Regions from separate parts of the Cellvibrio japonicus Ueda107 genome, predicted to be linked through region 3. Evidence: predicted binding sites of a transcription regulator. Region 3 holds the regulator's gene; each other region holds the start of a gene.
The links. The regulator FNR, encoded in region 3, switches genes on or off when oxygen is low (the NO sensors DNR and NnrR bind a similar motif). The targets are predictions, from matches to a motif close to TTGATNNNNATCAA.
Positions count from the first base shown of each region.

Region 1 (4,249 bases), 1.3 Mb from region 3:
CCACCAGGGGAATCAATGTATTAGGCATAAAACAGCATCCTTGAATACAAGAAATTGTTATAGATGGCCTTAAGCCTAATAGAATCCACGAAATAGGCAATTTCACAGTATTTCACTGCAGCCCACCCTTGGCGATGGGACAAAGTACAAGTCCTGACCGGCTCCACCACAGTGAGGCACCCAGCCATGCACAACATTATTTATCGCTTCATCAACATCGGTTGGCCAGCCCTGTTAATGCTGATAACAGCCTGCGCCCCGGACTCCCCGGGTACGGCAACTCACACACAACTTATCCTTACCACCCAGGCCAATGTGCAATTGGGGCCGCGCCCCTTTTATCTGGTCAACGATATGGATGAAAGTCCCCTCAAAAAACAATTACAGGACTGCGCCCAAGGGCCCTTCAAAAAAACCAATTTCTCCATTGGCCATCGCGGCGCACCGCTGCAATTCCCCGAGCACACCCGGGAATCCTACGAAGCAGCCGCCAGCATGGGCGCCGGAATCCTGGAGTGCGATGTCACCTTCACCAAAGATAAACAACTGGTCTGCCGTCACTCGCAATGCGACCTGCATACCACCACCAATATCCTCATCACCCCGCTCGCCAGCCGATGCAGCAAACCCTTCACCCCCTACAATCCAATCACTGGTATCACGGCAAGCGCAACCTGTTGCACCAGCGATATCACCCTCGCCGAATTCAAAACCCTGCAGGGAAAAATGGATGGGTTTAATCCCAAAGCCACTACACCGGCAGAATACCTGCAGGGCACTGCCGACTGGCGCACGAACCTTTACGCCGGCAAAGGCACCTTGATGTCTCATGCCGAGAGTATCGAACTGTTTAAATATCTCGGGGTAAAAATGACCCCCGAATTAAAAACGCCCAGTGTCCCCATGCCATTCCATGGCTATACCCAAGCCATGTACGCGCAACAACTGATCGACGAATATCGCGCAGCAGGTGTGAATGCGAATGAGGTATGGCCGCAATCCTTTGGTATTGGCGATATTCGCTACTGGATCAAACACGAACCGGAATTCGGTAAACAGGCGGTTTATCTCGACGATGCCGGCACACCCATCGAGCTTCCCTCTGCACAAGAACTGCAAGCTTATACCGATCAGGGAATGAATATTGTCGCACCACCAATGTGGGCATTGCTGGCATTGGATAGCAACAACAAGATCGTTCCATCGGAATATGCAAAGAATGCACAAAAAGCCGGCCTAAATATTATCGCCTGGTCATTCGAGCGCTCTGGTCCGCTGAAGCATGGCGGCGGCTGGTATTACCAAACAATAAACCCAGCCATCAAAAAGGATGGGGATATGATCGAGGTACTGCATGTATTGGCGCAGGATGTAGGTGTGCTCAGGATTTTTTCGGATTGGCCTGCGAGCGTCAGTTATTATGCGAATTGCATGGGGTTGGAATAAATAGCCACTAAATACAGTCACTTAATCAATAACACCCGAATCCTGGTACCAGCGAGCCCCATAGTTACCTCTCTTGACTCAAATCAAATAATTCTGTAATTTCAGTAAATACTGAAAATTCAGGAATTTCAAGATGCCGATTACCCTTACCCCCATGATCCAGTCCTGCGTCCTCCATTTCGGTGAAATGGGCAGCCGCTGGGGGATTAACCGCACCGTAGGCCAGATGTATGCCCTGCTGGTGCTGAGCAAAGAGCCGCTCTGTGCCGACGATATTACCGAGGCGCTGGGGATTTCCCGCTCCAATGTCAGCATGGGACTGAAGGAGCTGACGTCCTGGGAACTGGTGAAATTGCAACATCGCCCCGGTGAGCGCAAGGAGTATTACTCAGCGCCGGGCGATGTGTGGGATATCGCCAAGACCCTGATTGAACAGCGTCGCAAGCGCGAGATGGACCCGACCCTGACCGCACTGCGCAATTTACTGATCGAAACTCCCGCCAACCCCGAGGAGGCCTATGCCCAGCAGCGTATGCGCGACATGCATGAGCTGATTGAGATGATCACCCTCTGGACCACCGAGATCCAGCGCATGGACTCCGCCAACCTGAGCAAGCTGCTTAAACTCGGCAACAGCCTGGGCAAGGTATTGGATTTTAAAGACCGATTGCTCGGCACCGGCAAAAGGAGTCAAGCAAAGAATCCTTGCCCTAATACCCATACAGTGCCAGGTGATGCCCCAAGCGCACACCTGAGCCATGTAAACGTCCCGTGTTGTGAATAGCCGCTCGCGCAGCGGACAGGCCTTGCTTTGCCTGACATTTATCGAGGTGTGCCATGTTAGAAACACTAATGCTCTCCCGCATTCAATTTGCCGCGAATATATCCTTCCATATTTTATTTCCCTCAATCTCCATCGCCCTCTGCTGGTTTCTGTTTTATTTCAAGCTGCGTTACAAGGGCGAAGGCGATGATGTGTGGATGCGCGCTTACCGTTTTTGGGTAAAGGTTTTTGCACTTACCTTTGCACTGGGTGTCGTCAGCGGTATCACCATGAGTTTCCAGTTCGGCACCAACTGGCCGGGCTATATGGAAACCGTGGGCAATATCGCCGGGCCGCTGCTGGGTTACGAAGTGTTGACGGCGTTTTTTCTAGAGGCGACCTTCCTCGGCATTATGCTGTTCGGGATTAATCGCGTCTCCAATCGCATGCACACCCTGTCCACATTCATCGTCGCCTTGGGCACCACCCTGTCGGCCTTCTGGATTATTGCACTGAACAGTTGGATGCAAACACCCACCGGTTTTGAAATGCGCGATGGTGTTGCCCACGCAGTGGATTGGTGGGCAATTATTTTCAATCCCTCCATGCCCTATCGTCTCGCCCATATGCTGGTGGCATCAGGCTTAACCGCTGCATTTTTAATTGCTGGTTTATCGGCCTATCGTCTGCTCAAGGGTGACCACAAACCGGCACCGCGCCTTGCCTTAAAAACTGCAGTGATTGCCGCGGCCATATTAATTCCGCTACAAATTTTATTGGGTGACTTCCACGGCCTCAACTCGCTCAAGTACCAACCCGCCAAGATCGCGGCCGTGGAAGCGGTATGGCACACCGAAAAAGGCGCACCGCTGGTACTCTTCGCCATCCCCGATAAGGAAACCCAAACCAACCGGTTTGCGCTGGAAATTCCCAAACTGGCCAGCCTGATCCTCACCCATGACCCGGACGGAGAAATCAAAGGCATCAGCTCCTTCGATGGCGTACACCCGCCGGTTACCCCTATGTTCTACGGTTTCCGCATTATGGTCGGTGTGGGGGTATTAATGCTGATCGTCGCCTGGTGGGGCGCCTTTACCTACTGGCGCAACCAGGAAATACCGCCGCTATTGTTAAAGATTTATGTGGGCATGACCTTCTCCGGTTGGATTGCCACCCTGGCGGGTTGGTATGTCACGGAAATTGGTCGCCAACCCTGGCTGGTGACCGGCGTATTAGCCACAGCCGATGCGGTTACCCAAACCCCCGCCGCCAATGTCGGTACCTCACTGGCTATTTACCTGACACTCTATGCGGTATTACTGGTTGCCTATATACGCACATTATTTTTGATGGCGAAAAAATCCGTCCTGGTCGATCGCCCGGAAGAAATCCAAACCCTGCAAGACCAATTGCTGGCGCAAAAACCCTAGGAGCACATGATGAATGAATTAACCCAACTCAGCGGCCAGGCATTTTGGTTACCGGTTATTTTTATTGGCTTGATGGGACTCGCCTTTTTTATCTACGCAATCCTCGACGGCTACGACCTGGGCGTCGGCATCCTCTTACCCAAGGACTCCGAACAGCAGCGCGACACCATGATCGCCAGTATCGGCCCCTTCTGGGATGCCAATGAAACCTGGCTGGTACTGGGCATCGGTATCCTGCTGATCGCGTTCCCCACGGCGCACAGCATGATTTTATTTCACCTGTATCTACCGGTGACGGTCATGCTCGCCGGATTAATCTTGCGCGGTGTCGCCTTTGACTTCCGCGCAAAGGCACCCGCCGATCACAAAGATTTATGGGACAAGGTCTTTAAAACCGGTTCGCTGCTGGCCAGCCTGGCTCAAGGCTATATGCTCGGCATGTACATCATGGGTTTTGAACAAAGCATTGCCGCCGCCCTGTTCGCCACCCTCAGCGCTATTTGTGTAACAGCTGGCTACAGTTTTATCGGCGCGGCCTGGCTGGTGATGAAAACCGAAGGCGAACTGCAAGTACGCGCTGCACGCCTGACCCGCAAATGTGCCTGGTTGA
Region 1 is NC_010995.1:3,850,181-3,854,429, forward strand. It holds gene CJA_RS15530 (phytanoyl-CoA dioxygenase family protein) at 1-28, opposite strand, end outside; gene CJA_RS15535 (glycerophosphodiester phosphodiesterase family protein) at 187-1,446, shown strand; gene CJA_RS15540 (GbsR/MarR family transcriptional regulator) at 1,580-2,230, shown strand; gene CJA_RS15545 (cytochrome ubiquinol oxidase subunit I) at 2,284-3,639, shown strand; gene CJA_RS15550 (cytochrome d ubiquinol oxidase subunit II) at 3,649-4,249, shown strand, end outside.
Region 1: the regulator FNR is predicted to act here: its motif matches at 1,520-1,533, upstream of CJA_RS15540 (GbsR/MarR family transcriptional regulator).

Region 2 (4,249 bases), 1.4 Mb from region 3:
GCGCGTTCCATTCCATTGTGGGGACAGATGAGGATGCCGATGTACTCTTGCCCTTGGCATTGGAGCATGTACGATTTCGCGTGGTGGTCAAACGTCCGCGCAAGGCGCCGTTCCTGAATAATCAAATACCCTCGTATCAACTCGAAGGCAAGTCCAGCCGCTATGATATTTACACGCGCAAAAAATTACCGGATTAAATAGAATTCACCTCAAATGTTTGAGATAGCTTCTGGAAACCCGCTAGATAATTTTCGAATAGCGGATCTGTTCGCCAGTCTGTAAGTATTCGTCAAACACCATGCAGATGCGGCGAATTAACATGCGTCCCGCATTATTGACTTGCAACCGCTGCTCATCAAGGCAGAGCAGTCCATCCTCCACCATGGGGGTTAGGCGTTCCAGTTCGCGGCTAAAGTGATGACGGACATCCACACCGAATTGATGCAGCACCTCGTTGAAGTCCAGGTGGAAATGGCAGATGAGCTGGTTGATGATAAAGCGGCGTAATTGATCTTCGGTATTCAGGGTAAAACCCCGTTCAAACGGCAGCATGTCCATGTCCAGTTTTTGCTGGTAGCTATTCAGTTCCTTGGCATTTTGTAAGTAGACATTATCGATGCGGCTGATAGACGATACCCCGAAGGCCAGCAGGTCGCAATCGCCGTGGGTTGAGTAGCCCTGGAAATTGCGCTGCATACGGCCTTCGCGCTGCGCAATCGCCAGGTCGTCATCGGGTTTGGCAAAATGATCCATGCCGATATACACATAACCTGTTGCCTGTAACTGCTCGATAGATTGTTGCAACATGTCCAGCTTTTCACTGGCGTCAGGTAAGTCTGCTTCGTGGATGAGCTGTTGGCTTTTAAACAGGTGGGGCAGGTGGGCGTAGTTAAAAATCGACAGCCTGTCGGGTTGCAGGTCGATCACTTTGTGGAGCGTGTCCTGCAAACTGCGCAGGCTTTGCATGGGCAGGCCGTAGATTAAATCCATACTGATAGAGCGGTAATGTTGTTCGCGCAGGGCATTGACCAGGCGGCTGACCTGGTCAAGGGTGTTATAGCGGTTTACCGCGACCTGGACCCGCTCGTCGAAGTCCTGCACGCCCATGCTGACGCGGTTAAATCCCAACTGGCGCAGATGCCGCATGGTGTCAATGCTGACGCGCCCGGGGTGGATCTCCACCGAAAACTCGCCATCGTCGACCGGTGCCAGGGTAAACAGGCGGCGTGTGGATTTCATCAGCAAGCTCATTTCGTCGGTGCTGATAAACGTGGGGGTACCGCCGCCCCAGTGCAGTTGCTTGACGGTGCGTCCCGGTTCGACCAATTCTGCATAGAGTGCCATTTCCTGGATCATCCGATGCAAGTAGGGCAGGGCGCGGTTTTTGTTGTGGGTAACCACTTTGTTGCAGCCGCAGTAAAAGCACAGGGTGTCGCAAAACGGGATATGGAAATACAGCGACAGGGGGCGGCGCGACCGGTTACTGCGATCTATGGCGTTGCGCAGGGCTTTCTCGGAAAATGTATTGCGAAATTGTGGAGCTGTCGGATAAGAGGTATAACGCGGCCCGGCCATGTCATACTGGCTGAGCAGGTTTTTGTCCCAGGGGATCGGGTGTTGAAACAGCGACATCATTCAATTTCCTGCAAATCAAGGCGCCAGACCGTGTTCTGGCGATAATATGGTTCAAGGTTATTCTAGGCAGTGGCCAGTGTCGCCTGTTGATGTGTATCAAACCTGTGGCAGTTGCCTGGGCTATGCTGTTGTTTCCTGTGAGTGTTGTGATTGTTATGTCGTTTACGTTTGCGGATTTTGAGTCCTGCCTGGACAAACTGGCGGAAGCCATACACAAGCAAGGGTATCTGGTGCTGGATGGTGCCTTGCCTGCCCATTTAAGCCAGGCATTGCTGGATGAATGGGACCAGCACTTTGCTGTACACCTGCAATCGGCAGGTGTGGGGCGAGCTGGGGATTACCGGCAAAGTCCGGATATTCGCCGCGATAAAATCCTCTGGCTGGAACCGGAGACCCCGGCTGTCACGGAATTTTTATCCTGGATGGATAAACTGCGTACCGGGTTAAACCAGCGTCTATTTCTTGGCCTTTTCGATTACGAAAGTCATTTTGCGCTTTATGAGCCAGGTGATTTTTACCAGAAGCACCGCGATGCCTTTCGCGACACCAATGCGCGGGCGGGACGCAAACTGTCTACGGTCTATTACCTCAATCCCGATTGGACATCACTGGATGGCGGTGAATTAGTGCTCTACGATGAAGCAGACGAACATCTGCTGGAAAGGGTTGCACCAAAACAAGGCAGGCTGCTAGTGTTTTTGAGTGAGGATTTTCCCCACGAAGTGCTACCTGCCCGTCGTCCACGTAAAAGTATTGCGGGTTGGTTCCGGGTAAAGCCTGTTTGATTGGTGTTTTAAGATCATAAAAATTCGGGGATATAACAGAAAACTCTTGTGGCAAACAATTAGTGCAATCCGATGCCAGGCCATTTTGGGGTTGGCAATGAAATTGCAGGATGGATTTTGCGTTCGCTGGCGCGCTCAAGGAGTGAGTAACGGAGAGCCAGGCAAGGCTCCAGCGGGCATTCAAGATACGCCCGATACTACCTGGCCAAGTGGTATTGATTCGGCGATCTCATGCAGAATCTTAAAAACAAGCGAGGCTCAGATGCTAAAGGAAGTCACCATGGGTGAAATGAAAATAGACTGGCTGGACTACAACTCCGGTCATTTCTATGACGAGATTATCAGTGCTCCCGGAATACCCCGCCCCGAAACCCGACACCTTGCGCGCTACCTCGCTTCCCTCTCCGGCGATGAATTACAGGAACGAAAACTCTCGGCAGAACTTGCCATCAAAACCATGGGGATCTCGTTCACCGTCTACAGTGACGCCGGCAATATAGATCGCGCCTGGCCCTTCGACATCATTCCGCGCATTATCCCGCAGCGGGAGTGGCAAAAAACCGAGCGCGGTTTGATCCAGCGTTTAACGGCGCTTAATTGTTTTATCAACGATATCTACAACGACCAGAAAATTATCAAAGACAAGGTCGTGCCTGCTTACCTGCTTGAGGATTCGGTCAATTTCCGCAAAGAGTGCATGGGCATGAAGCCCGCCTATGGAGTCTGGTCGCATATCTGCGGCAGCGATTTAATTCGCGACAACCAGGGCGATTTCTATGTACTGGAAGACAACCTGCGTGTGCCCTCCGGTGTGTCCTACATGCTGGAAAACCGCAAGGTCACCAAGCGCGTGTTTCCCGAGTTATTCGAGAATCACAACATCGTACCGGTAACGGACTACCCTAACCAATTGTTCGATACGCTTGCGTCGCTGTCGCCACGCAAATCCGAGCGTCCGGAAATTGTGGTGCTGACGCCGGGAATTTATAACTCTGCTTATTTCGAGCACTCTTACCTCGCCCAGCAAATGGGAGTGGAGTTGGTCGAAGGCAGTGACCTGGTTGTCGACAGCGATGACTGTGTGTACATGCGCAGTATCGATGGCTTAAAGCGGGTGGATGTGATTTACCGCCGCATCGATGACTTATTCCTCGACCCGGATATGTTTAACCCGGATTCGGTCTTGGGGGTGCGCGGCCTGATGCGCGCCTGGCTTAAGGGCAATGTCGCCCTCGCCAACGCACCCGGTGCCGGTGTGGCAGATGACAAGGTGATCTACACCTATGTGCCCGCCATGATCAAATATTACCTGGGTGAGGAGCCCATCCTGCCCAATGTCCCCAGTTATCTCTGTGTTGATAAAAAACAATGCGATTACGTACTGGCTAACCTCGACAAGCTGGTGGTCAAACCGGCGAATGAGTCTGGTGGCTACGGCATGATTATCGGGCCGCAGGCCAGCAAAAAAGAATTGGAAGAATTTGCGGCGCGTATTAAGGCGAATCCGCGCAACTATATGGCCCAGCCATTAATTTCCCTGTCTACCGCGCCCATCCTCACCGAGGGCAATGCCGAGCCGCGCCATATTGATTTGCGTCCCTTTATTTTGCAGGGCAAGGAACACCATGTCACACCGGGCGGCCTGACCCGTGTGGCGATGCGCAAAGGCTCCTACGTGGTGAATTCCTCGCAGGGCGGTGGCAGTAAAGACACCTGGATTGTGGTGGAGGATTAAGATGTTATCGCGTGTTGCAGAACGTATTTATTGGTTGGGCCGCTACATGGAGCGCAGTGAAAATACCGCGCGCCTGGTGAATGTAAACTCCAAC
Region 2 is NC_010995.1:1,158,070-1,162,318, forward strand. It holds gene CJA_RS04830 (class I SAM-dependent methyltransferase) at 1-197, shown strand, start outside; gene hemN (oxygen-independent coproporphyrinogen III oxidase) at 241-1,635, opposite strand; gene CJA_RS04840 (2OG-Fe(II) oxygenase) at 1,758-2,420, shown strand; gene CJA_RS04845 (circularly permuted type 2 ATP-grasp protein) at 2,710-4,155, shown strand; gene CJA_RS04850 (alpha-E domain-containing protein) at 4,157-4,249, shown strand, end outside.
Region 2: the regulator FNR is predicted to act here: its motif matches at 1,722-1,735, upstream of hemN (oxygen-independent coproporphyrinogen III oxidase).

Region 3 (4,249 bases):
CGATATGCATGCGCTCGCGAATACTCGTTTGCCAGAGTCTCATACCGATAACGCGAATGATTGGCCTTTGCTGTGGCCACAAATCCTGCACCACCAACAGATCACCAGTATTTCCGCTGATGGCCACACACGCTTGGAAAAACTGCGCCAGGTACTCGCAAACGCGTGGGAAAACCGGTTGCGCAAGCCACTGAGGCAATGGATAGAAGGGGTCTGGTTGGCTTTGGGCGGCCCAGCGTGCCTGGTCGATGCCAATGAATGCGATAACGTCCAAAGCTACCTCACCCTGTTGGACAAGCACGAAAATGCCGGTCGCATCCTCGACTGGCAGGCCTTCAACCAGGCACTGCAACAACTGTTCGCAGCCCCCAAAGCCGATGCCGATCCCCTGTTGCAGGTAATGACTATCCACAAATCCAAAGGACTGGAGTTTGATACCGTGATCATCCCCGGCCTGGAACGGGCCAACCGCGGAGATGAAAAATCCCTGCTGCTGTGGCAGGAGCGCATTAACCGCCAGGGTGAACGTCAATTACTGCTCGGCTCCTTTGCACCGATCGGCAAAGACAAGGATCCACTCTACAGCTTTATGCGTAGCGAGGCCGACAAACAGCAGCAATTTGAAGCCACACGCCTGCTGTATGTGGGCTGTACCCGCGCGATTAAGCGGCTGTATCTGCTCGGCTGTGCCAAACAAACCGAAGATGGTTTGCAACTTAGCGGTAAACGCAGTTTACTCGCCTGTATCTGGCCACAAGTCCAGGACCAATGCCACCTGATTGAACAGGAGCATCAGCAGCAAAACCTCCGCACGCATCCCCTGCCCCTGTTGCGACTCCCCAGCCAGTGGCAAGCCCCACCGATGGATTACACCAGCCCCTTGGCCAGCTATCGAGGGCGCGACTTCCGCAGCGATCCCATCGCTAACCCGCGCAACCTGCCAGAGCTGGAGAATCGCCGCAACCGACTTGCCCGCCATACCGGAATCCTCATCCATCGCGCCTTGCAGGACTGGGTGGAGCGACGCCTGCTGCCAGGAGGTGAAGATATCCACGCTTACTGTGCCTGCTTATATCCGCTCTGGAACAGCAGTTTGCACCAGCGCGGCTGGGCTCGCGATGAGATTGACCAAAGCCTTGAGAAAATCACTCGCGCCCTTTCCACAACACTGAATGATCCCCATGGCCAGTGGTTGCTCAACCCGGACCACCTCGATAGCCAGTGTGAGCTGGCCCTAGTAGAACATGATACCCAGGGGGTGCGGGAGCACATTATCGATCGAACGTTTATCGATGGGGGAGAGCGCTGGATCCTAGACTACAAAAGCAGTGAACCGGAAGGCGGTGAGTCAGTGGCAGCCTTTGTCGCACGCGAACGCGAGCTCTATCAAGGCCAATTGGCGCGCTATCGCGAATTGATGGCAAACCTGGAATCCATCCCTACCCGCACTGCGCTGTACTTTGCCTGCCTTGGGCGATTAGAAGAGCTTTCCTAAATACCGCTGGAATAAAAAAACCGCCCCAAAAGGCGGTTTTTTCATAAGCTGCTTTATAAAAAAGATTAGGAAGCAGTTACGTTCTCAGCCTGAGGACCTTTTTGGCCTGGCTTCACATCAAATTCCACTCTCTGACCTTCAGCCAGGGTTTTGAAACCCGAACCGCTGATGGCGCTGTAATGAACAAATACGTCTTGACCTGATTCAGCCGCAATGAAACCAAAACCTTTGGATTCGTTGAACCACTTAACGGTACCAGTACTTCTGGACATAAAAACCTCGATTTGCATAGTGTTAAACATTATTTGCTGACTTGTGCTGTGTTACTTAGGCAAGCAAACGAGGTCCTAATAAAACAACTGCCAGTAGGATGTGGCGGGTTAATAGTACAACGATGCGACTTTACTTAAATAATGCTGCGGTTTGGCCAGCCCCCGCACTATAGGCCTCCCTATTGCGCAAGTAAAGCACTCTGTAACAACAGAAAATCCCTTACTGCGACAATCTGTCACTTACCTGGCTCAGCGTCCATCGCTAAGATCATCGATGATCATTCCCCAATCCCTGGTCGAATGAGCATTTTCACTCAACCGGAAGCTTCCGGTTATCTCCTGCGGGGCTGATCTTCAGCCCCTTTTTTTACCTACGCCTATGCTCTTGTCGCCCATCGGCGAACAACTGGAAGGATTATCCGACGCAAAAGGTATAGCGCCATCTTGTGTACGCCCTATAAAGCCACACAAAAAGTCTGGTATTTGACCTGTATCAACTATTTACCCATTCAGGCAAAGCTGTAACAATCACTCACCCTATGTGAGCTATCCCTCCTGCCGGACAGCTCCTTTCGTTGAGGTTGCAGCAGATGAACATGAATCAAACCATTATTAAAACCCAGGATGCCAACTGCCCTCATGACCACAAGACCAGCTGCAACAATTGTCGCCTGAGCACCATTTGCCTGCCCATCAGCCTGCACCTGGAAGATATCGACAAACTAAACAGTATCATCCAGCGTGGAAAGCCCTTACAAAGAGGTGAATACCTCTATCGAGCCAATCAACCGTTTGATGCAGTATTCGCAATACGCTCCGGAGCAGTTAAGGCTACGACGCTCAGTGATAATGGCGAGGAGCAAGTGACGGGGTTTTATCTGCCAGGGGAAGTTGTTGGTTTGGATGGTCTCGCAGACAACCGCTATACCAACTCGGTAACAGCATTGGAAACGGCATCCATTTGCGAAATCCCATTCCATCGACTGGAAGAACTTAGCTTGCAAATACCCAACCTGCAACGCCACTTCTTCCAGTTGATGAGCCGTGAAATCACCCAGGACCAACAAATCATCTCCCTGTTAAGTAAAAGCAGCGCTGAGGAGCGTATTGCTGCGTTGCTACTCAGCATCTCCAGCCGTAACAGCCGCCGCCAGCTGTCTGCACAAGCATTTCGCCTCCCCATGTCACGCACCGATATAGGTAACTACCTTGGGCTGACCATTGAAACAGTCAGCCGTATTTTTACCCGCCTGCAGAAGCAGGGAATTATCGCAGTAGATAAAAAAGAAGTCCGTATCCTGGATATGGACAAATTGCGCGAGATTGCCAACGGCGAAAACAACGCCTGACTCCTCTTTCAGCAAATCCAACCTAAAACACTATGACAAATACTGAACGACTCATTCGGACACTGTCCGCGTTTGACTCTGCCAATGCCCAGGATCCACACCATGAACCAGTGGATGGTAAATTGGTACCCAAAGAATGGATTTATGGTCAGCGCATGAGCGAACACTTATACCAACTTTGTGCTACCCCTTCCGAAGCCTTGCAGTTGGCCGTGCGCAGCCAACACATTTGCCGCTGGAAAATTCCACGCAGCGACTATCCGATGGATAAGGCAGGTTACAAAAAATGGCGTACCGATCTGGCTAAATTGCACGGTGAAATTGCCGGTGACATTATGGCCAATGAAGGCTATGACACAATCACCATTGAACGGGTTAAGGACTTGCTGCTAAAACGCGGACTCAAACGCGATGAAGAAGTACAAACCCTGGAAGATGTTGCTTGCCTGGTATTTATCCAGTATTACCTGGAGGATTTTGCCAGCAAGCATAGCGAAGAGAAGCTTATCGATATTATCCGTAAAACCTGGAATAAAATGTCAGCCCGGGGCCATGAGGCCGCCCTCAAGCTTCCCTTGCCGGAAGCCTTGCAAACATTAGTCGGTAAAGCCCTCGCCGCCTGATACCTTCACTACTCATAACATAAGGAAACCAACCGTGTACCTGCTACTAAAACATCTGCATATGACGTTCGTGGTGCTTTCATTCATCACTTTTTTACTGCGCGGCATATGGATGCTGCGCGGGTCGCGCTTGCTGGAACGCAAACTGGTTAAAATCCTTCCACATATTATTAATACCATCCTGATTCTTAGCGGTATCGTACTGGCTGTTTACCTGAATATGTCACCAGGAAGCCAACCCTGGCTACTGGCCAAAATTATCGGGCTGGTTGTTTATATCACTCTGGGTGTTTTTGCCTTCAAGGTTGCCAGTCCCACACTGCGCCTGGGGCTATGGCTGGCAGCACTGGTAGTATTTGTTCAAATCACCAGCATGGCGGTCCATAAAAACCCCCTTGGACTACTGGCAGCTTTCTGATCCATCCCCATAACCATCCACACCAGGGAAGGTGTAGCAAACCCCATAAACAACCCCTGAGCGTAAGATAGAAGTATCGCTCTTTAGTTTAT
Region 3 is NC_010995.1:2,533,122-2,537,370, forward strand. It holds gene CJA_RS10640 (UvrD-helicase domain-containing protein) at 1-1,495, shown strand, start outside; gene CJA_RS10645 (cold-shock protein) at 1,561-1,767, opposite strand; gene fnr (fumarate/nitrate reduction transcriptional regulator Fnr) at 2,364-3,116, shown strand; gene CJA_RS10655 (DUF4202 domain-containing protein) at 3,149-3,739, shown strand; gene CJA_RS10660 (SirB2 family protein) at 3,774-4,157, shown strand.